2 regions of the Hydrogenophaga sedimenti genome follow, and region 1 is predicted to be linked to the other one. Evidence: predicted binding sites of a transcription regulator. Region 1 holds the regulator's gene; the other holds the start of a gene.

Region 1 (11,564 bases):
CCGATGCGCCGCCCGTTGGCGGCGATGCACTGGGTGGCGTTGAACGGGCGGTCGCCGCCCGGGTGCTGTTCCGGGTAGCCGTAGACGATGGCGATGCGGTGGCGGCGCGCGATGCGGGCGACCGCGTGGGCCAGCGGGCCGTCGGCCGGTTCGGCCAGCGCCGCCACGCGCTCGGGCCCGATGGCATAACCGGTCAGGCCCATCTCGGGGCAGACCAGCAGGTCGGCGCCTTGCGCGCGCGCCTGAGCGGCCGTGTCGTCCAGCCCTTGCAGGGCCGCGGCCACGGTGGGTGCGTACGGCGTCTGCCAGAGCGCCAGCGTCAGGTCTTTCATCGTGTCAGTCCGCCAGGGCCACCGGGCCAAGGCTTGGAAACAGTTCGCCCGGCCCGGGGTTGTCGGCCGCGCAGCGCCCGCCCAGCTGGTGGACGATGCCCCAGACCGCGTTCAGCGAGGTCTGCACCGCGCCCTCGACCCACGCCGGCGTGAACGAGATGTCGTCGCCGGCCAGGAAGATGCCGCGCTCGGCGGCGGGCAGCGTGTCCTGCATGAAGTGGCCGTACATGCGCTGGTTGTAGCGGTAGTGGCCGGGCAGGGCGCCCTTGAAGGCGCCGAGGAAATAGGGGTCGGCTTCCCACGAAATCGTGATCGGGTCGCCGACGATGTGGCCGGCGATGTCCACCGTGGGATAGATCTTGCGCAGCGCGTCCAGCGCCAGCTGCACGCGCCGGGCGGGCGGGTGCGGCAGCATCTTGAGCGCGTCGCTCATCCACGCGTAGGAGAGGCACATCACGGCCGGCTGGTCCGGCCCGTGGTCGAACAGGTAGGTGCCACGCGTGAGCCGGTCGGTCAGCGTCATGCTCATCGTGTCGCGGCCGGTGGCGGGGTCCAGGTCCTTCCAGAACGGGCGGTCGACCATCACGAAGGTCTTGCTCGACTGCATGTAGCGGGTGCGGTCCAGCGCCATCCACAGCTTCTGCGAGAACAGCGATTCTTCGACCGCGATCTGCGTGGTCAGCAGCCAGCTTTGGCAGGTCACCAGCACGGCGGGGTAGCGGCGCTCGGTGCCCCAGCTGTCGGTGATGGCCAGCTGGCCGGCGGCTTCGCCCTCTTTCACGCGCCGGATGGCGGTGACGCCCGGCCGCGTGGCGCCACCGTGCAGGCGGGCCAGCGTGGTGCCGGCCGGCCAGTGCGCGATTTGCGCGGGCGCGTGCGCCCACAGACCCAGCGGCACCTGCTGCACGCCGCCCACGATCAGGTGCTGGTCTTCGTCGCAGCCGGTCAGCACCACGCGCAGGATTTCCAGCATGGTGTTGGGAAAGTCCGAGTCCCAGCCGCCGGTGCCGAAGCCGACCTGGCCGAACACCTCGCGGTGGCGGAACGAGAGCTTCGAGAACGCGTCGGACTGCGCGACGAAGTCGTAGAAGGTGCGGTCGTCCCAGAGCGGCACGAGGCGGTCCCACAGCGCCTTCAGCGTCGGCACATCGCGCTGGCGCAGCGCCTGCTGCAGGTCGCCGAAACCCAGCTCTGCCAGCGCGCCCGCCCAGGCCTCGGCCACCTCGGCAAACAGCGGCGGCAGGTCGGCCAGCGTGCGCGCGTAGTGCGTCTGGCCTTCCAGGTCGACCACGGTGCTGCCCGCGGCGGGCGTGAGCGGGTTGGGGAAGGGTTTCGTCTGCAGGCCCAGCAGGTTCACGTAGTGGAAGAAGGCAGTGGATGAGGCCGGGAAGCGCATGCCGCCCAGCTCGGCCACCACGCCCTGGCCGCCTTCGAAGGGTTGCGAGCGCAGGCGCCCGCCCATGCGCGAGGCTTCATAGATGACGGGCTTGAGGCCGAGCTTCATCAGCTCGTAGGCCGCGGTCATGCCGGCCATACCGGCGCCGACGATCGCGACCTCGGTGCCGTGCGCGCTGGCCGGCAGCGTGGCCAGGCCCTGCGGGTGCGCCAGCCAGTCGTCGTAGGCGAAAGGGAAGTCCGGGCCGAAGATGGTGACGGGGGCGTCGGCGGGGCGGGTGGTGGTCATCGCAGCTCCTTCGGTCAGATCAGTCCGGCCAGCAGCCAGGCGGCCGTGCCCCACATCATCAGCGCAACCGCGCCGTCCAGCACACGCCAGATGTGCAGCGAATTCAGCCGGCGTCCGAGCCAGAAGGCGGCGGCGCCCAGCAGCAGGAACCACACCAGCGAGCCGGTGGCGGCGCCCAGGCCGAACACCTTGCTGCCCTGGCCGTAGGCCAGCGAGGCGGTGCCGATCAGCACGGCGGTGTCCAGCCAGGCGTGCGGGTTGAGCCAGGAGAACGCCAGCGCCGACAGGATGGCCTGGCGCTGCGTCACCGGGGCGGGGGTGTGGTGACCCTGGGAGGCCTCGGCGGGCTGGCGCGGATGGAGGAAGCGCTGGAACGCCTGCCAGCCGTACACCCCCAGGAACAGCACACCCGCGCCGACCAGCGCGCCCAGCAGCTTGTCCGACAGGCCGCCGAGCTGGGCCAGACCCAGCACGCCCAGCGAGATCAGCACGACGTCGGCCAGCGCGCAGACGGCCACGGTGAGCCAGAGGTGCTGGCGCTGCAGGCCCATGCGCAGCACATGCGCGTTCTGCGGGCCGATCGCCATGATCAGCGAGAGGCTCAGCACCATGCCGGAGGTGAAGGTGGGAAAAGCGAGGGTCATGGTTCTGGAATCCGTGGAAAGAAGGAATGCGATGGCGGCAGTGTGTGCCTTTCCGGTCTTTTGTTAAATGGATTCAACTTAAAATGAGATCACTCAAGAAATAATTGATTCATGCTAGACGCCCGCCCCCTCGATGCCCTGGCCGCCGTGGTCGAACACGGCGGTTTCGGGCCGGCCGCCCAGGCGCTGAACCTGACCCTGGCGGCGGTGTCGTTGCGCATCAAGTCGCTGGAAGAGCAACTGGGCCAGCGCCTGCTGGTGCGCGGCAAGACGGTGCGTCCGACCGTGGCCGGGCAGGCCTTGCTGGCGCATGTGAAGCAGGTGCGGCTGATGGAGACCGATCTGCTGGCCGGACTGCGCGGCGATGCGGCGCGGGCCGGCGATGGCTGGCAGAGCCTGAGCGTGGCGATCAACGCCGATTCGGTCTCCGGCTGGTTCCTGCCCGGCGTGGCGCCGCTGCTGCAGCGGCACCGCCTGTTGCTGGATGTGGTGATCGACGACCAGGACCACACGCACGCGCTGCTGCGCAGTGGCGATGTGATCGGTTGCGTGACGGCGCTGGCCGAGCCGATGCGCGGCTGCGTGGCCGAACCGCTCGGCGTGGCGCGCTACTGCTGCGTGGCGGCGCCCGAAATGGTCGCGCAGTGCCGCACGCCTTCCGGTGCAGTGTCACCGCACCAGCTGCTGGCCCTGCCGGCCATCATCTTCAACCGCAAGGATGCCTTGCAGGACGCGTTCCTGAAACAGCACTTCGGCCTGAGCCAGCCCAATTACCCGCGCCACTACGCACCGGCGGTGGACGCCTTCGAGAAAGCGATCGAACTGGGACTGGGCTGGGGCATGGTGCCCGAACAGCATCTGCCGGGGCGGCCCGGGATGCAGGAACTGCTGCCGGGCGCGACGGTGGACGTGGCCCTGTACTGGCAACACTGGGCGCGCGAACCGCTGTCGGCACAACGGCTTACACAGGCGGTCAAGGACGCGGCGCACGCCGCACTGCCGCAGAAATCAAACTAGTGGTCTGCACGGCAAGGCGCAGCAGGAGCGAGGTGCCTTGCCCAGTCACACCGCGGAACCGGCTTCGCCGGGCCGCAGGTGTGGTCCCCCCGCGCAGCAGGGGGGAAGCCGCGTCAGCGGCGCAGGGGGGTCAGCCCTTGAGGCAGGTGCTCATGAACTTCTTGCGCTCGTCGCCCTTGAGTGCCTTGGTCTTGGCGTCGGCGTTGCAGGTCTTCATCTTGTTCTGCTGGCTGTTGCCACCGGCGGCGGCTTCATCGCCGGACAGGCAGCCCTTCATGAAGGTCTTGCGCTCGTCGCCCTTGAGGGCCTTGGCCTTCGGGTCGGCGTTGCAGGTCTTCATGCGGTTCTGTTGCTCGGTCGGCTTCTTTTCGGCGGCCGGGGCAGCTGCAGCGGCGGCAGCCGGTGCGGCGGCGGGCGCGGCCGCCGGGGCCTTGGCGGCGGGTGCTGCCGCAGCGGCAGGAGCCGCGGCAGGCGCCTTGGCCGGGGCAGCAGCGGGGGCTGCGGTCTGGGCCATGGCCATGGAAAGGGAACCAGTCAGGGCGATCAGGGTCAGCAGATGTTTCATGTCTTGCCTTTGGGTAGGGATGAGCCCGGGATCGGGCGCAGGCACGATACACCTTTTTTTCTTAAGGCTTTCTGACGGGGCGCCCCGGGTTTTCCAGTGCACCGTCCGGCGGTGTCGGCCCGCCCGCCACCTAAAATCGCTGCCCTATGCTCAAGATCAAACAGGAACTGCTGGCCGGCCTCGCTCATGCGCTGGACCAGCTCACGCCCGGCGCCGGCGACAAGGCCGCCTTCGAATCGCCCAAGGTCGCTGCCCATGGCGACTACGCCATCACGGCCGCCATGCAGCTGGCCAAGCCGCTCAGGCTCAATCCGCGCCAGGTCGGTGAATCGCTCAAGGCCGCACTGCTGGCCCTGCCGGTCTACCAGCAGTGGGTGGCCGACATCGAGATCGCCGGTCCCGGCTTCCTCAACCTGCGCCTGAAGCCCGCGGCCAAGCAGCAGATCGTCAGGGAGGTGCTGGAGGCGGCGCAGGGCTTCGGAGTCCAGCCTTCGAACGGCCAGCGCCTGATGGTCGAGTTCGTCTCCGCCAATCCCACCGGCCCGCTGCACGTGGGCCACGGCCGCCAGGCCGCGCTGGGCGATGCGATCTGCAGCCTCTACAGCACCCAGGGCTGGAACGTCCACCGCGAGTTCTATTACAACGACGCGGGCGTGCAGATCGGCACCCTGGCCACCAGCACCCAGCTGCGCGCCAAGGGCTTCAAGCCGGGCGATGCCGAATGGCCCGAAGCGGCCTACAACGGCGACTACATCCAGGACATCGCCAACGACTTCCTGGCGAAGAAAACGGTGCACGCCGACGACCGCGAATTCACCGCCAGCGGCGACGTGAACGACCTCGACAGCATCCGCCAGTTCGCCGTGGCCTACCTGCGCCACGAACAGGACCTGGACCTGCAGGCCTTCCAGGTCAAGTTCGACCACTACTACCTCGAATCCAGCCTCTACACCAGCGGCCGCGTGGACGCGACGGTGAAGAAACTGGTCGAGGCCGGCAAGACCTACGAGCAGGACGGCGCACTGTGGCTCAAGTCCACCGACTACGGCGACGACAAGGACCGCGTCATGCGCAAGGGCGACGGTTCGTACACCTACTTCGTGCCCGACGTGGCCTACCACATCAGCAAGTGGGAACGCGGTTTCAGCAAGGTCATCAACATCCAGGGCACCGACCACCACGGCACGATTGCGCGGGTGCGCGCCGGCCTGCAGGCCGCGGGCGTGGGCATCCCCGAGGGCTACCCCGACTACGTGCTGCACACCATGGTGCGTGTGGTGCGTGGGGGCGAAGAGGTCAAGATCAGCAAGCGCGCGGGCAGCTACGTGACCCTGCGCGACCTGATCGAATGGACCAGCAAGGACGCGGTGCGCTTCTTCCTGCTGTCCCGCAAGCCCGACACCGAATACACCTTCGACGTCGATCTGGCGGTGCAGAAGAACAACGACAACCCGGTCTATTACGTGCAGTACGCCCATGCGCGCATCTGCTCGGTGCTGGCTTCGTGGGGCGGTGACGCGGCCACGCTGGCGGGTGTCGACCTGTCGCCGCTGGACTCGCCGGCCGCGCAGTCGCTGATGCTGCTGCTGGCCAAGTACCCGGCCATGCTGACCTCGGCGGCCACCGACTTCGCGCCGCACGATGTGACCTTCTACCTGCGCGAACTCGCCGCCGCGTACCACAGCTACTACGACGCCGAGCGCATCCTGGTGGACGACGAAGCGGTCAAGCTGGCGCGCCTGGCGCTGGTCCGGGCGACCGCGCAGGTGTTGCACAATGGCTTGGCAGTGCTGGGCGTGAGTGCCCCGCAGAAGATGTGAGATCCCCCGATTCCATGAAAAAACTTCTTTCTCAGGCGCAAGCGCAAGGCGGCGGAACCCTGGTCGGCTTCGTGGTCGGCCTGCTCATCGGTCTGGGCCTGGCCCTGTCGGTGGCGGTGTACGTGACCCGCGTGCCGGTGCCGTTCGTGGACCGGGGCGTGACGCGCAAGCCGGCCGAAGATGCCGCCGAGGCCGAACGCAACAAGGGCTGGAACCCGAACGCCGGGCTGGTCAACAAGGCTCCGCCACTGCCCACGCCGCCGGCTCCCGCCGCGACCACGGAGACCGAGGCCGCTGCCGTGGCCAAGGATGGCAAGGACAACAAGGACGGGAAAGACGCCGCCAAGCCCGACGCAGCCAAGCCCGATGCCGCCAAGGATGGCAAGGACACCGCGTCTGCCAAGCCGGGTGCCGACCCGCTGGGCGATCTGGTGAAGGCCAAGACCGGTGCGCCGGGTGCCGATCCGGCACCGGCCGCGGGTGCCGATCCGTTCAGCTACTTTGTCCAGGCCGGCGCCTTCAAGTCGCCCGAAGAGGCGCAGGCGCAGAAGGCGCGCCTGGCCATGCTGGGCATGGAGGCCTCGATCACCGAACGCGAGCAGAACGGGCGTCAGGTGTACCGGGTCCGCATGGGGCCCTTCAACCAGAAGGGCATGGCCGACGCGACGCGGGAGCAGCTCGAAACCAATGGCGTCGAAGCCGCGCTGGTGCGGGTGCAGCGCTGAGCCTGCGCCGGCCCCGGGGGAACTTTTCCCGGTCGGGCGAGCCTGAACCGGGTCTTTTCAAGGAGTTTGAATCCATGCAACGTCGAGAATTTTCCCGCGGCCTGATGGCCGCCGGTGCCGCCGCCGCGGCGGGTCTGGGCCTGTCGCCCGCCCTGGCCCAGCGCGTGGCCTTCAAGGAAGGCACGGACTACACCAGGCTGGCCAAGCCGGCGCCCACCGACAGCCCGGCGGGCCAGGTCGAAGTGGTCGAGTTCTTCGCCTACAGCTGCATCCACTGCTTCAATTTCGAGCCGGTGTTCAGCGAGTGGATCAAGAAGCAGCCGCCGCATGTGACCGTGCGCCGCATGCCGGTGGCCTTCAACCAGAACTTCGTGCCGATGCAGCGCCTGTACTTCACGCTCGAGGCCATGGGCCTGCTGGAGCAGCTGCACGGCAAGGTGTTCAAGGCGTACCACGAAGAGCGCCTGCCGCTGACCACGACCCCGGCCATCCTGGCCTGGGTGGAGAAACAGGGCGTCAACCGCGAGAAGTTCACTGCCATCTACGACGGCGCGGCCGTCAAGTCGGCCCAGAAGGCCGTCGGCCTGCAGGACGCCTACCAGGTCGAGGGCACGCCGGCCCTGGGCATCGCCGGGCGTTTCTACATCCCCGGCCAGGGTCCCAAGACCCTGCTGGTGGCCGATTCGCTGATCGCCGAGGCCCGCAAGGGCTGATCGTCGGTCCGCCGGCACCGCACAAGGCCCGCCCTGCGCGGGCCTTGCCGTTTCCGGACAGGAATCGTCTCTTGTCAAGGGCACGAATTGCGCTTGGCACCGCTACAATGAATGCAAGATCTGTGCCCCCAAAAGCCATGCACCAACACGTCAAACCCTCCCGTCCGATCGCCTGGTTGTTTGTTGCGGCCGCCGGCCTGCTGTCCCCCTGGGCGGCGCAGGCGGAAAAAGCCGACAAGGACAAGCCCATGAACGTGGAGGCCGATGCCCTGCGTTACGAAGAGAACCGCCAGACCAGCGTGTTCAATGGCAACGTGGTGCTGACCAAGGGCACGATCGTGATGCGCGGCTCCAAGCTGGACGTGCGCCAGGATACCCAGGGCAACCAGCTCGGCCTGCTGGTGGGCACGCCCGCCACCCCCGGATTCTTCCGCCAGAAGCGCGAAGCCCTGGACGAGTGGATCGAAGGCGAAGGCGACCGCATCGAATACGACAGCAAGGCCCAGACCGTGCTGTTCACCGGCCGCGCCGTGCTGCGCCGCTACCGTGGCACGCAGCTCAATGACCAGAGCGTGGGCAGCGAGATCCTCTACAACAGCCAGACCGAGGTCTTCACCGTCAAGGGCGGCGCCGAGAGCAAGACGGCGGCCAACCCGTCCGGCCGTGTGCGCGCCATGCTGACGCCGATTCCCGAAGAGGAAAAAGCGGGCAAGACGCCGCCTCCCCAGCCGTCGGCCGAGCCGGCCACGCTGCGCCCCAGCGTCAAGATCACCGAGCCCAAGAAGTGAGCGGAACCTCCGCCAGCCCACCGGGCGCCGTGGCGAGCCAGAGCCGCCTGGAGGTCCATGGTCTGAAGAAGGCCTACGGCAGCCGCAAGGTGGTCAAGAACGTCTCGCTGTCGGTCGACAAGGGCGAGGTGGTCGGGCTGCTCGGACCCAACGGTGCCGGCAAGACGACGTCGTTCTACATGATCGTGGGCTTGCTGCGGGCCGACGGCGGCGAGATCCTGCTCGACGGCGCCCGCATCGAATCCCTGCCGATCCACCGGCGCGCCCGACTGGGTCTGGGCTATCTGCCGCAGGAAGCGTCGATCTTCCGCAAGCTCACGGTCGAGCAGAACGTGCGCGCCGTGCTGGAGTTGCAGCACAACGAGCAGGGTGAGCGGCTGTCGGAAGACGAGATCCGTGGCCGCCTCGACGAGCTGCTCAAGGACTTGCGGGTGGACCATCTGCGTCTCTCGCCGGCGCCCGCGCTGTCGGGCGGCGAGCGCCGCCGGGTCGAGATCGCCCGTGCGCTGGCGACCCGTCCGCGGTTCATCCTGCTGGACGAACCCTTTGCCGGCATCGACCCGATCGCGGTGCTGGAAATCCAGCACATCATCAGCTTTCTCAAGTCGCGTGGCATCGGTGTGCTGATCACCGACCACAACGTGCGCGAGACACTGGGCATCTGCGACCACGCCTACATCATCAGCGATGGTCAGGTGCTGGCCAGCGGTACCACCGCCGAGATCGTGGAGAACGCCGAGGTGCGCCGCGTCTATCTCGGCGAAAACTTCCGCATGTGATGCCCTGAGCGGATGAAGCAAGGTCTCTCGCTGCGGGTCTCGCAGCATCTCGCCCTCACCCCCCAGCTGCAGCAATCGATCCGGCTGTTGCAGCTGTCGACGCTCGAAATGGCCCAGGAAGTCGAGCAGATGCTCGACGAGAACCCTTTCCTCGACCGCGGGGAAGAAACGGCCGAACGCGAAGAGTTCGGCGTCGAGGCTGCCGATGCGCCGGTCGTGGCCGCCGACCAACTGGCGGAGGCGGCACAAACCGCGCCGGAGCCGCGCCTGCCCGACGCCGACACACGCAGCTCGTCCACGGAGTCGTCCGAGAGCGGGGGCGCCGACGAGGTCGAGAGCCGGCTCGACGGCGCGTCCCCGGTGGAAGAGAGCTGGGAAGGCGACGGCACGGTCGAGATGGCGCCCGACGACAGCGAGTGGGGCGGCGACGCGCCGGCGCGCAACAACAACGCGTCCGGCGGCGACGACGAAACCGCGACCGCGGCCGAACTGGCCCGCGAGCCGGTCAGCCTGCAGGACCACCTGCACGAGCAGGCGCGCTGCCTGCGTCTGTCGGACGAAGATGCTGCGGCCCTGTATTTCCTGATCGAGTCGCTCAACGACGACGGTTACCTCGACGAGAGCCTGCACGATCTGGCGCGGGCCTGCTGGCACCTGACCGCCTCGGCGCCGGCCGAAGCCGAACCGCCGTTCGAAGAAGTCGAGGCGATCGAGCAGCGGCTGGGCACGGCGCTGCAATGGCTGCAGCAGATGGAGCCCTCCGGCGTCGGCGCCCGCGATCTGGGCGAATGCCTGCGGCTGCAGATCCTGGAACTGCGCAACACGCCCGCGGCGCGGGCCGCGCTGGCGATCTGCGAGCAGCCGCTGGAGCTGATCGCCAAGCGCGATGTCAAGCGCCTGTGCGCGAGCACCGGACAGGACGACGAGGCCGTGCGCTCCGGCCTGGCGCTGATCGCGCGGCTGGAGCCCAAGCCTGGCCGGCGTTTTGTCGATGTCGAACGCAACGTGGTGGTGCCCGACGTGATCGTCACGCGCGCCGGCCGCGGCTTCAAGGTCACGCTCAACGCCGAGGTCATGCCGCGCCTGCGGGTGCACGACGTCTACGCGAACGCCATGCGCGGGCGCGGCCGCGACGGTGGCGGCGAAGCCGGTCACGCCGCGATGCAGCAGCGCCTGCAGGAAGCACGCTGGTTCATCAAGAACATCCAGCAGCGCTTCGACACCATCCTGCGCGTGTCCTCGGCCATCGTCGAGCGCCAGCGCAACTTCTTCATGCACGGCGAACTGGCGATGCGCCCGCTGGTGCTGCGCGAGATCGCCGACGAGCTGGGCCTGCACGAATCGACCATCAGCCGCGTCACCACCGCCAAGTACATGGCCACGCCGTTCGGCACCTACGAGCTGAAGTATTTCTTCGGCTCCAGCCTGGGCACCGAGACCGGTGGCAACGCGTCGAGCACGGCGGTGCGCGCCCTGCTCAAGCAGTTCATCGCGTCCGAAGAACCGTCCAAGCCGCTGTCGGACAACCAGCTCTCGGACCTGCTCAAGGAGCAGGGCATCGAGTGCGCGCGCCGCACGGTCGCGAAATACCGCGAGGCGCTGCGCATCGCGCCCGCGAACCTGCGCAAAGCTTTGTAACCCCCTGCGCCGCTTCGCGTCACCCCCCAGGGGGCTGCACCAACGGCCCGGCAAAGCCGGTTCCGTGGTGCACGCTGGAAGGGGTCTGTGCCGAACGTGCTGTGTTTGTCCATTAGGTTTCCATTCATGAACCAGCTTCAACTCTTCCTCCCCTGCGCCGCGGGCGTGGAGGACTACCTGGCCGCCGAGGTCACGCGCATCACCGGCGAGACCGAGGTGCAGAAGTGGCGCGCCGGGGTGGCGCTGCAGGCTTCGTGGCGCGACGCGCTCAAGCTCAACCTGCATTGCCGGCTGGCGCAGCGCGTGCTGGTGCAGCTCTGGCACGGCGGCTACCGCAGCGAGAACGACCTGTACCAGGCCGCCGGCGAGATCGCCTGGGAAATCTGGTTCACGCCGCAGCAGACCATCAAGGTCGAGATCACGGCGCAGCACAGCCCGCTCAAGAGCCTGAACTTCGCGGCGCTCAAGATCAAGGACGCGGTCTGTGACCGCTTTCGCGACAGGCGCGGCGAGCGGCCCAGCGTCGACACCACCTGGCCCGACGTGCGGCTCTACGCCCACCTGACCACCGACACCGTCAGCCTCTACATCGACACCTCGGGCGAGCCGCTGTTCAAGCGCGGCTGGCGCGAGGACAAGGGCGATGCGCCGCTGAAGGAAACCCTGGCGGCGGCCATGATCGCGGCGACCGGCTGGAACGGCGCCGAGGCGGCCACGCTGGACGACATCGTGCCGCTGTACGACCCCTGCTGCGGCAGCGGCACGGTGGCGATCGAGGCGGCGCAGATCGCGCTGCACGTGGCGCCGGGCCTGCAGCGCCGTTTTGCGTTCGAGAAGCTGCTGCCGTTCCAGCCGCACG
Region 2 (11,564 bases), on a different contig from region 1:
CCACGCAGCGGCGGCGCGAACGCCGGGCCTGGGCAGACTTCCAGCGCCGGGGCTCGCGCGCCGACCGCAGCGACCGGGCGCTGTGCGCCAAGTTCCGCATCCAGGCGCACTACCTGCTGCACCGCGGCTTCGTGCGGCCCGGCCAGCTGGACCGTGCGGTGATGTCGCTGGCACAGACGGGAGTGCGGGTGGACTGGGTGCATGGCCGGTACGACATGGTCTGCCCGCCGCAGAACAGCCGGCGCTGGAGTGCCATCGGCCAGCGCATCGATGCCCCGCGGGTGTCGCTGACGCTGACCACGGCCGGTCACCTCGGTCACGAACCCGCCACGCTGGTGGCGCTGCGCGCGCGGGTGAGGCGCGCATGAGGCGCGGGTTCCGGTTGTCGTGGAGTCGGGCGGCCCTGTGGCTGACCGCCCTGCTGTGGTGGCCGTCGCTGCAGGCGGCGCAGGAATGCCGGACGCTGGAGCCCGTGCCCTGGCGCGCCGTGGTGCCGGGGGTCTGGGTCTGGCTGCCGCCGGAGCATGGCGATGTGACGCCGGCCAACGGCGGTCACGTCATGCCGGTGAGCGTGCTGATCGCCGGCCGTGCCGCGATGGTGATCGATCCGGGACCGAGCCAGGCGCACGGTCTGCGCCTGCGCCGCTCGCTGGCCTGCCGCTTCGGTGCCCGCGTGCGCTGGATCGTCAACACCCACGCGCACTCGGAGAACACGCTGGCCAATTCGGCCTTCGCCGAGGACATCGCCGCGCACCGGGTCGAGGTGCTGGCCAGCGGGCCGACGCGCGAAGGCATGTCGCTGCGCTGTCCGGACTGTCTCGTGAGCCTGGTCCACCGCGCCGGAGAGCGGGCCATGGCCGGGACTCAGATCGTGTTGCCCACGCGCACGCTGTCCGAAGGCGAGCTGTTGCGGGTGGGGCGCCTGCGGCTGCGGGTGATGCGTGTGGAACACGGCCACACCGAGGGCGATCTGGTGCTGTGGGAGTCGCGGACCAGGGTGCTGTGGGCCGGCGGGCTGGCGTACCAGGACCGTGTGCCCGAGCTGGCGCAGGGGCAGTTGCAGGGCTGGCTGCCCGCGCTGGACCGTCTGCAGGCGCTGGCGCCGCGCCATCTGATTTCCACCGTCTGGTCGAGTTCACCCGGGGACGGTGAACCGCCGCCGGCCCTGCCCGCGACACGCGCCTATCTGCAGGCGCTGCGCGAGGCCACGCTGCGGGCGATGGACGAGGGCGTGCAGCCGCAGGACACCGGGCGTGTGGCGCTGCCGGCCTTCAGCGACTGGGCCGGCTACGGGGCGCGCCACGGTTTCAACGTGCTGCGCGCCTGGCGCGAACTGGAGCCGGAGTGGATGGACCGGCTGCCCTCAACCCAGGACGTCGGGCGGTAGCAGGTTCTTCTTGCGGTAGATCGTGTTGCGCGAGACGCCCAGCGCCTTGGCCGCCGCCGACACATTGCCCTTGTGCTGGCGCAGCATCTGCGCCATCGCGCTCAGGGCCACGTCCTGCAGCTTCTGTCCGTCCACCGCCGGTTCGGGCATCGGCGGCGTGCTGGGAAACTCGGGCAGCGACGAGGGCTCGCTGACCTGGATCGGAGTGCTCAGCCGCTGGGCGATCGGGTGCGGCAGGCCGTGCTCGAGTTCTTCGAGGAAGTCGTCGGGCAGATGGACCATGTCGATCAGGCCGTCGTTGCCCACCATGACCACCGCCGTGCGCAGCAGGTTGTGCAACTGGCGGAAGTTGCCAGGCCAGTGGTAGCGCTTGAAGATGTCCATCACCGGCGGCGCAATGCCGATGTGCTGGCCGGTCTCGGCCAGCGACTTGACGATCTTCTGCACCACCAGGTCGAAGTCGGTGCGCTCGCGCAGCGCCGGCAGGCGCACCACCAGACCGTTGAGGCGGTAGTAGAGGTCTTCGCGGAAGTCGCCGCGCGCGATCATGTCCTTGAGGTTCTTGTGGGTCGCGCTGACGATGGCGACGTCGACATCGACCTCCTTGCCGGCGCCCAGCGGGCTGACCTTGCGTTCCTGCAGCACGCGCAGCAGGCGCGCCTGCAGGTGCTTGGGCATGTCGCCGATTTCGTCGAGGAACAGCGTGCCGCCGTTGGCCTGCAGGATCTTGCCGATCGAGCCCTTCTTGCGGGCGCCGGTGAAGGCACCTTCTTCGTAGCCGAACAGCTCGGACTCGATCAGGTTGTCGGGGATGGAGGCGCAGTTGACCGAGACGAAGGGCTGGCCCGAGCGGTTGGAGTCGCCGTGGATGGCCTGCGCCAGCAGGTCCTTGCCGGTGCCGGTCTCGCCCAGGATCATCACCGGGATGTCCTTGCCCGAGACCATGCGCAGCTTGTGGATCACGGCCGACACCTGCGGGTCCCCGGTGTCCAGGTACTGCAGCGTCGACAGGTGCGATTTGCGCGGCACCGGCCGGACCGCCGGGGCCGGGGTCGGCGCGGCGGCGGCCTGTTCTTCGGCCTGCTGCGGCGTGACCGGCGCGGAGCGATCGGCCGACCAGGGGTTGGCCGCCTTGACCTTGACCCGGCACCAGACCGCCACGCCGTTGTGCAGCACCAGTTGCTTGGGGGTGGGCAGGGTGCCGCTGAACAGGTCGATCAGCGACGAGATCGGGATGCCGAACAGCGACGAGAACGTGTGGGCCTTGAGCGCGGCGAACGGCAGGCCGATCTGGAACTGCGCGCTGCGGTTGGCGGAGATGAAGCGACCTTCGGGCGAGAACACCGCGATGCCCTCGACCAGCGTCCCGAGAAATTCCGAGCGGGTGTGGAAGTGCACCCGGATCGCCTTCGGGAAGATGTCGGCGAACATGTGGTTCTCGATCATCTGCGCCGACATGCGCACCAGCGCCAGCGTGTGCTGGTGGAAGCTGCGCTGGTCACCGGTCACGTCCAGCGCGCCGATCACCTGGCCATAGGGGTCGAAGATCGGCGAGCAGGAGCAGGTGAGGAACTTGTTGGCGTTGAGGTAGTGCTGGTTGCCGTGGACCGTCAGCGCTTCCTCTTCGGTCAGCGCGGTGCCGATCGCGTTGGTGCCCTTGGTGCTTTCGGACCAGTCCATGCCGGGCATCAGGGCCACGCGCGAGGCTTTTTCCAGGAAGTCCGAGTCGCCCAGGGAGTGCAGCACCATGCCCTTGGCCGAGGTCAGCAGCACCATGCTGTGGGTGTTGGCGATCTGGTCGTAGAGCGTTTCCATGACCGGCGCCGCGTGCTGGAACAGGAACCGGTTCTCGTCCAGTGCATTGGTCAGGTCGCCGCGCAGCGGGCTGGAAAAATCCGGTTCCGACTGTTCGGTGATGCCATAGGCGCGCGAACGCTGGTGCGACTGACCGATGGCGTCGCGACCGACCGGGTTTCCGACCGAAGGGGGCATGTCGACACGCTCCCCGCCGGAGGGCGTGTACGTGGCGGCACTCATGTTGTCTCCTGAGTCTGAAGGGAAACCCCCCCAGTAATCCATTGTCCACATCGGCTCTTGCGGGCCGGACTGAATGGGCTGATTGTCGTTGTCGTCTTGGGTCATGTGATTTTCTTCATATCTGTGCCACGAATCAACAGCGGGAATCCCCGAATGAAACAGGTCGTGGCAGATGCCTCCTTTCGGTACAAAGCAATTCCCCGGCCATCACCATCCGGTGGGCTTGTGGGGTGCGGGTGTCACATCCGACCCCTCTGGCACAGACGGGTGATTCAATTTGGAACACTTTTCCGGTGTCACCTGACCGGGGTCTGCGGCCAGACTTGGCTCCTGCGGTGGGTGCGGTCGTGGCCTGCTTATTGCTTTTCAGGGTCTCAGTGACCTTTTTTGATTCCGGAGACAACCCCATGAAGTCGATTTTTTCTTCCCTTTTCCAGCGTCGTGCAGCCCAGGCCCTGGTGCTGTCCGCCGCCGCCCTGGGCGCCGTTTCGGTGATGGCCCACGGTGACGTGACGCCCCAGGCGGTCGACACCCACACCCTGCCCCAGCTGGGCGAGAAGTGGCTCGAAGCCAACCCCTACAACGAACAGAGCCCGGCGCGCGCCGAAGCGCTGCGCATCGGCACCTCGGCGTTCAACCAGAACTGCGCGCGCTGCCATGGCCTGGAGGCCATCTCCGGCGGCATCGCGCCCGACCTGCGCAAGATCGACAGCGAATGCCTGGGTCTGGCCGATGCCGGCAAGAAGGCCGCCTGCTTCAAGGAAATGGACGACTACTTCCTCTCGACCGTGCGCCGTGGCCGCACCCGCGACGGCCGTGTCTACATGCCGCCGTTCGAGGCGACACTCTCGCAGGAAGCGATCTGGACGATCCGCACCTACATCGAGACCCGCCGCGTTCCCTGAACCCGGGATTCGGCCGGGCCGCAGCACCAGAACACACAGAGACAGAGACAAGACCCATGACCGATACCTCCAAGAAAGCACAACGCCAGGGGCTGCGCCGCCGCGAAGCCCTGGCCTTGCTGCCGCTGCTGGCCGCCCCCTGGCCGGCGCTGGCGCAGACCGACCTGACCGATCTGGAGCGCGTGCGCGCCACCGGCACGCTCAAGGTCGCCGTCTACAAGGACAACGCGCCGTTCTCCAGCGGCCCGGTCGCCGACATGAAGGGGCTGGACGTCTCGCTGGCCGAGGCGCTGGCCCGCAAGATGAATCTCAAGCTTTCGCTGCTGCCGTTCGACGCGGGCGAGAACATGGGAGACGACCTGCGCAACATGGTCTGGCGCGGCCACTACCTGGGTTACGGCCCGGCGGACGTGATGCTGCAGGTGCCGGCCGACCGGTACCTGGCCAACGCCAACCCGCAGGTCGCGATCATCTCGCCCTACATGCGCCAGTCCAACGTGCTGCTGCACGACACGCGGCGGCTGGCCGATGCGGCCTCGCCCGAAGACCTCAAGGGCCAGGCCCTGGCGGCCGAGAAGGGCTCCGGTGCCGCCAGCGTCCTGATGGGTTACGGCGGCGGTCTGCTGCGCAACCAGGTTGCGATCTTCAACTCCGGTGTCGAAGCGGCGCAGGCGGTGCTCGATGGCAAGGCCGTGGGCGCTTTCGTTTCGCGCGCGCAGGCCGAGTCGGTGCTGTCGCGCCAGCCGGCGGCCGCGGCCCAGTTCCGCATCAGCAAGATCACCTTCAACAACGGCATCGTCGACAACGGCTGGCCGGTGGGACTGGCGATCAAGTCGTCCAACAAGAACCTGGGCGAAGCGCTGGACACCGCGATGAAGGCGATCCGCGAGAGCGGCGAGATGCTGGCGATCTTCAAGCAGCATGGACTGACGCTGACCGCGCCTTGATCCCTCCGCGCCGCGCTGCGCGCGTCACCCCCCAGGGGGCGATGCCTGCAGCCCGGTGGAGCCGGTTCCGCGGCATCCTGGACCCCAAAAGCCTGATCGAAGCGATCAGGCTTTTTTTCTGGTGAGCTTGCGGTAGACGGTTGCTCGGCTGATGCCCAGGGCGCGGGCGGCTTCCATGACGTTGCCGCGGGCGTCTTCGACGGCGCGGCGGATCAGGGCGGCCTCGACGTCCTTGAGCGGCATGCTGTGGCTGGCCGGGCGGGCGGCGCCGGTGACGCGGCCCGGACCCTGGGCCAGCAGTTGCAGGCGCAGGCCGGACCAGAGCGGTACCTCGAAGGCCTGGCGCTGCGAGCGCGCGGCGTCAAACAGGCTGTCGGTCGGCACCGCAAACACTTCGCTGCAATGCATCGCTCCCTGCTGCGGCATCAGGCCCAGCATGTCGGTGGCGGCCCGGTTGGCGCCGGTGATCCGGCCTTCGTCGTCGACGCAGACCAGTCCGTCGTTGTCGTCGCCCAGCACCCGGCCCGGCCAGTTCAGGCGCAGCAGCAGGCGGTGCGGGCGCGAGGTGGTCAGCGCGTTTTCAATGCTGCGAGCCGACTGCGTCACCAGGTGCTTGAGCGCCGGCTGCTCGGCCACGTCGATGCCGGTCAGGTCGAGCATCCCGACACAGTGGCCATCCGGCCCCCAGATGGGGGCGCCGGCGCAGCTGAACACGCCGGTGTCGTTGAAGAAGTGTTCGCCCCGGTGCAGCCAGACCGGCTCCTGGTCGGTCAGCGTCGTGCCGATGGCGGTGGTGCCGACGGCCGACTCCGACAGGTCGACGCCGACCCGGGCGATCGCGGCCGACCGGGGATTGCTGCGGTCGACCGGTCCGTCGACATCGATCACCGTGCCGCGGGCGTCGGTCAGGATGGCGAAGTAGCGGGTGTGCACCATGGCGCGCGACAGCGAGCGGATCACTGGCGTCGCGGCCTGGATCAATGGCTTGGTGGCTTCCAGCGCCAGCCGCATGTCGCTGGTGTTCACCGGCTCGAACACCACCCGCTGCTGCGGCTGGTGTCCCATCGCCAGGCAGCGCCGCCAGGAGCGTTCGATCGAGGGCGCCAGCCAGGGCGTCGGTCCGTTCTCCCGGGCGTCCAGCACGGCATGCCGGGCGCGCTCGATGAGGGCCAGTCGCTGGTCGGGGGGCGTGGGAGTCTGTGCGTTAGGGGTCACGTCGGCCTCTGCGATCGGGGACAGTAGTGTTGCAGATTGCGACAGGGGTGAACACTTTGTCGACCCCTGCGCCTGCGCAGCACCTGTTCCGCAAATCACGTGCCACGCGTTCCCGTGAAACAGACCGGCGCATCGGGCTGGTCGTCCCGGGGCTGGATGCGGTCCTTGGCCGGACCGACCTGGGTATCGCGGGGCAGGGCGACGCCGTTCTTCACCGCCAGCACCTCGGCCATGATGCTGACCGCGATCTCCGAAGGCATCTTGCTGCCGATGTAGATGCCGATCGGCCCGCGCATCGTGGCCAGGCTCTCGTCGGTCTGGTCGAAGTGTTCGATCATGCGGGCGCGGCGCGCCTCGTTGTTGCGGCGCGAACCGATGGCGCCGACATAGAAGGCTTCGGTGTCCAGGGCTTCGAGCAGGGCGAGGTCGTCGAGCTTGGGATCGTGGGTCAGGGCAATCACACAGGTGCGCCGGTCGACCGCGAATTCGCGCACCACGTCGTCGGGCATGCCGGTGACCAGCTGCGCGGCCGGCACGTTCCAGCCGCCGCGGTATTCCTCGCGCGGGTCGCAGACGGTGACCGAGAAGCCGCAGAAGACCGCCATGGTCGACAGGTACTCGGCCAGCTGGCCGGCGCCGATCAGCAGCATGCGGTACTCGGGGCCGAAGGTGTTGCGCAGGATCTGGCCGTCGTCGCTCAGGGCTTCGGGCCGCTCGCAGGGCGCCACCGTCACCTGGCCGCTCGCCAGGTCGGTGCAGCGCAGCATCAGGCGACCTTCGCCCAGTGCCTGCACCAGCGCGGCCAGCACCGCCGGATCGGGGTTGAATTCGAGCATCAGCTCCAGCGTGCCGCCGCAGGGCAGGCCGAAGCGGTGGGCTTCGTCGGCGCTGACCCCGTACTTCACGCGCTCGGGCGGACCATCGGGAATGTCGTGCGTCGCCGTCGCGGCTTGCGCATCGGCGTGCCGGCGGTAGCGGTAGATCAGGTCGTCCTCGATGCAGCCGCCCGAGACCGAGCCGACGACCGCGCCGGTTTCGCACAGGGCCATGATCGAGCCGACCGGCCGGGGCGACGAGCCCCAGGTGCGGATCACCGTGGCCAGCAGCGCGCGGCGCCCTTGCCGCCGCCATTGCAGCAGCTGGCGCAGGACGGTGATGTCGAGGTTTTCCATGAAAGGTCTCCGGGGCGAGGCGGTCGTCGTCGGGGGGGGAGGCTCAACGATTGAACCACCACAGCGCCAGCAGCACGGCCGCGCCCGCGACCCAGACCCAGGTCGGAATGCCACCGCTCCGGGCCGCCGCAGCAGGCGCCGCCGGGGGAGCTCCAGCGTCGGCGGCAGGGGCCTCGGCCGCCGCCTGCGCCGCGTCGCGCGCCGCATAGGCCTCGGGATGGGCCTTCTGCATCGCCTCGTCGAAGCGCTTGAAGAAGTCCTCGGCCATCGACTTCGCGGTGCCGTCGATCAGTCGCTGGCCCAACTGGGCGACCTTGCCGCCGACGGTGGCGTGCACCTTGTAGTCCAGTTCGCAGCCCGTGCCGGCGGGCGTGAGCCTGACTTCGGCCGTGCCCTTGCCGAAGCCGGCCACGCCGCCCTGGCCCTCGAAGTTGATCTTGTAGGACTCGGGCGGGACGATGTCGGAGAGCAGGATCTTGCCGGCGAACTTGGCCGCGACCGGGCCGATCTTGAGCGCCATGCCGACCGCGTACTGGTGGTCGCCGCTGGCCTCGACCTTGTCGCAGCCAGGGATGCAGGCCTTGAGCACCTCGGGGTCGTTCAGCGCATCCCAGGCCTGTCGCTGGGAGATGGCGAGAGAGCGGTTGCCTTGCATGTCCATGGGATGGTTCCTCTTTGTTGTGGGTATGGGATGAAGGGGTCAGCGGCGCAGCACGGCCGCGATGCTGGCGGCCAGGTCTTCGAGCTTGCTGAGGTTGTGCACGGCCAGCATCCCGTGCGCGTGGGTGTGCAGCGCGGCGGCGCCGCGGGCGAGCGGGGCGTAGCCGTCGAAACGCAGCAGCGGGTTGAGCCAGAGCAGGCGGCCGCAGCGGCGGCGCATCCAGGCCAGCGCGTCGGACAGCACCTCGGGTTCCCCGGTGTCCAGGCCGTCGCTGACGACCAGCACCAGGGTGCGGCGCCCGACCAGGCGCCGGGCGTGATCGTGCCGCAGGGTTTGCAGCGCCGCGCCGAGCTGTGTGCCGCCGGCGAAGTCGGCGATGGCCTCGTTGGCGTGCGCCAGCATCTCGTCGGTGTCGGCCAGCTTGAACGCGGGCGTGAGGTCGGTGAGGTGCGTGCCGAAGGCGAACACGTCGCGCCGCCGGTGGTGCCGCGTCGCCGCGTGCAGGAAGGCCAGCAGCAACCGGGTGTAGCGCTCCATCGAGCCCGACACGTCGACCAGCACCATCAGCGGCAGCGGCTGCTCTCGGCGCGCCAGCCGGGGCAGCTCCATCAGCTCGCCGCCGTGCCGCACCGCGCGGTGCATGGCGCGTTGCCAGTGTGGCCGCGCGCCTTTCTCGCCGGGCTGTGTGCGGCGTGCGTCGTAGGTCGGCAGCGGCAGCCGGATGTCGCGCGCCAGCCGCTCCACCAGCCGGTACTCCTTGCCCGAGAGGGCGTTGAAGTCGGCGTGGCGCAGGCGCTGGATGTCGCTGGCCGTCATGGCCGCGTCGAACTCGACCTTCTGGTCTTCTTCCTTGGGCTTGGCTTGGTGGCCGTAGGCTTTCTGCGGCGATAGGGCTTCGCGCACGCGCGGACGGCGTTTGCTCGGCTCGGCCTTGCCCTCGGCGGAGGGCAGCAGTTGTGACAGCAATTTTTGAGCGATTTCTGGGTTGCGGAAGTAGGTGTCGAACAGTTCGCGGAACACCATGCGGTCCTGCTCGCGCGCGACCAGCACCGCCTCCATCGCGGCGCTCACGTCTTCCTTGCGCTCCAGGCCGACCGCCAGTGCGGCCGAGGCCGCGAGCGCGATGCGCGAGCTGTCGACCCGCACGCCGGCGCGGCGCAGGGCCCGCCCGAAGCCGGCGATGTTGTCGGCCAGCTTGCCGCTCCGTGCGTCACCGAGTTGCATGGCGAATCCGCGGGGCCATCAGGCGGGGGTGTCCGCGGGCCTGAGCAGTTCGGCGGCCATGTCGCGGGTGAGGGCTGCGACGTCTTCGCGCTGCTTGAACAGGATGCCGGCGGTGTCGGCCAGCACCTCGGGGTCGACCGCCAGCGTGTCCAGCGCGACCAGGGCCTTGGCCCATTCGACGCTTTCGGCGATGCCCGGCGAGCGCTGGAAGGCGTTGGCGAACGGCTGGCTGCGCAGCCGGCCAACGACCTCGGCAACCTGCGCCGAGAGTTCGGCCGAGGCCTGCGGCACCTGAGCGCGCACGATCTCCAGTTCGCGCTCGCGCTCGGGGTAGTCGAGCCAGTGGTAGAGGCAGCGGCGCTTGACCGCGTCGTTGAGTTCGCGGGTGCGGTTGCTGGTGAGGATGGTGACCGGCGCGAACGCTGCGCGCACCGTGCCCAGCTCGGGAATGCTGACCTGGTATTCGCCCAGGTATTCGAGCAGGAAGGCCTCGAAGGGTTCGTCGGCGCGGTCGACCTCGTCGATCAGCAGCATCGCGCCGGGAGCCGGTGTCTGCAGCGCTGCCAGCAGCGGACGCTTGATCAGGTAGCGCTCCTGGTAGACCTCGCGTTCGATCTGGGCGACGTCCTCGGCCGGTGCGTGTTCCAGCCGGCTCTGGGCTGCGCGCATGTGCAGCAGCTGGGCCGCGTAGTTCCATTCGTAGAGTGCTTCGCGCTGCTCCAGCCCGTCGTAACACTGCAGGCGCAGCAGCTCACGCTGCAGCGCCACCGCCAGCGCCTTGGCCAGCTCGGTCTTGCCCACGCCAGGTTCGCCTTCGAGCAGCAGCGGGCGCTGCAGCTTCAACGCGAGGAACACGGCGGTGGCCAGGCGCCGGTCCGCGTAGTACCCGGCACCCTGCAGGGCCTGCGTCAGCGCGTCGATGGAAGGGAAGGCGGTCATGGAAGGAGGAAGGTGTGGCGGAAAAAGGGCCCCGGGTCGTTCAACACGGGGCCCTGGCGGTGACAGCCGGAAATCAGGACAGCTGGGCGACGGCGCGCTGGGTCAGCACGTTGATCAGGTTGGCGCGGTAGGCGGCGCTGGCGTGGATGTCGGCGCCGCAGTCGTCGGCACTGACCTTCACGCCGGCGGCGGACTGGGCGGTGAAGCTGGCGTTGAGCGCGGCCTCCAGGCCGGCATGGCGGAACACGCCGTTGCCCGCACCGGTCACGGCCACCCGCACGCCGCTGTCGGTCTGCGCCACGAACACGCCGATCAGCGCGAAGCGCGAGGCCGGCTGGTTGAACTTCACGTAGGCCGCCTTCTTCGGCACCGGGTAGCTGATCGCGGTGATCAGCTCATCCTCTTCGAGGGCCGTGGTGAACATGCCCTGGAAGAAGTCGTCGGCTGCAATCTTGCGTTTCGTGGTGTGCACTGTGGCACCGAGGCCGAGCACGGCGCTGGGGTAGCAGGCCGAGGGGTCGTTGTTGGCGACCGATCCGCCCATGGTGCCCATGGCGCGCACCTGCTTGTCACCGATGTGGCCGGCCAGGTGGGTGAGGGCGGGAATGGTCGCGGCGACGTCGGCGCTGGTGGCCACATCGACGTGGCGCGTCATGGCGCCGATCACGAGCGCGTTGCCTTCCTTGCGGATGCCGGCGAGCTCCTTGACGCCGCCCAGGTCGACCAGGTTGCCCGGGTCGGACAGGCGCAGCTTCATCGAGGCCAGCAGGGTCTGGCCGCCGGCCAGGGGCTTGGCGCCGCCGGCGGCCGCCTTGGTGGCGTCGGCCAGGGTCGCGGGTTTGTCGAGGGTGAATGTGTACATGAGGTCCTCCTGCGGTCGGGCCTTGGCAGACTGGATGGCTTCCCAGACACGGCCGGGCGAAGCGGGCATGTCGAATTCCTTGACGCCCAGCGGATGCAGGGCGTCGAGCACGGCGTTGATCACTGCTGGTGGTGAGCCGATCGCGCCGGCCTCGCCGCAACCTTTGGTGCCCAGCGGGTTGTGGGTGCAGGGGGTGCAGATGGTGCCGATCTTGA

What was found. The regulator sigma-54, encoded in region 1, starts transcription at its own class of promoters, with help from an activator protein. The targets are predictions, from matches to a motif close to TGGCANGNAANCTGCTTT.
Region 2: a site for sigma-54 is predicted at 3,773-3,790, ahead of pedF (cytochrome c-550 PedF). Genes of this name have one in related genera too.

Annotation. Positions count from the first base shown of each region.
Region 1 is NZ_JBPZHA010000001.1:530,084-541,647, forward strand. Features, by position in the region: gene ACS5NL_RS02465 (carbon-nitrogen hydrolase family protein) at 1-332, opposite strand, end outside; gene ACS5NL_RS02470 (flavin monoamine oxidase family protein) at 337-2,016, opposite strand; gene ACS5NL_RS02475 (LysE/ArgO family amino acid transporter) at 2,031-2,660, opposite strand; gene ACS5NL_RS02480 (HTH-type transcriptional regulator ArgP) at 2,772-3,677, shown strand; gene ACS5NL_RS02485 (PsiF family protein) at 3,808-4,242, opposite strand; gene argS (arginine--tRNA ligase) at 4,389-6,062, shown strand; gene ACS5NL_RS02495 (SPOR domain-containing protein) at 6,077-6,787, shown strand; gene ACS5NL_RS02500 (thiol:disulfide interchange protein DsbA/DsbL) at 6,862-7,500, shown strand; gene lptA (lipopolysaccharide transport periplasmic protein LptA) at 7,638-8,288, shown strand; gene lptB (LPS export ABC transporter ATP-binding protein) at 8,285-9,067, shown strand; gene ACS5NL_RS02515 (RNA polymerase factor sigma-54) at 9,080-10,705, shown strand; gene ACS5NL_RS02520 (THUMP domain-containing class I SAM-dependent RNA methyltransferase) at 10,832-11,564, shown strand, end outside.
Region 2 is NZ_JBPZHA010000009.1:197,787-209,350, reverse strand. Features, by position in the region: gene ACS5NL_RS16070 (alpha/beta fold hydrolase) at 1-368, shown strand, start outside; gene ACS5NL_RS16065 (MBL fold metallo-hydrolase) at 365-1,387, shown strand; gene ACS5NL_RS16060 (sigma-54-dependent Fis family transcriptional regulator) at 1,364-3,424, opposite strand; gene pedF (cytochrome c-550 PedF) at 3,832-4,329, shown strand; gene ACS5NL_RS16050 (substrate-binding periplasmic protein) at 4,386-5,276, shown strand; gene ACS5NL_RS16045 (helix-turn-helix domain-containing protein) at 5,382-6,491, opposite strand; gene ACS5NL_RS16040 (XdhC family protein) at 6,587-7,663, opposite strand; gene ACS5NL_RS16035 (SRPBCC family protein) at 7,707-8,324, opposite strand; gene ACS5NL_RS16030 (vWA domain-containing protein) at 8,364-9,548, opposite strand; gene ACS5NL_RS16025 (AAA family ATPase) at 9,567-10,487, opposite strand; partial or broken gene ACS5NL_RS16020 (FAD binding domain-containing protein) at 10,561-11,322, opposite strand; partial or broken gene ACS5NL_RS16015 (xanthine dehydrogenase family protein molybdopterin-binding subunit) at 11,368-11,564, opposite strand, start outside.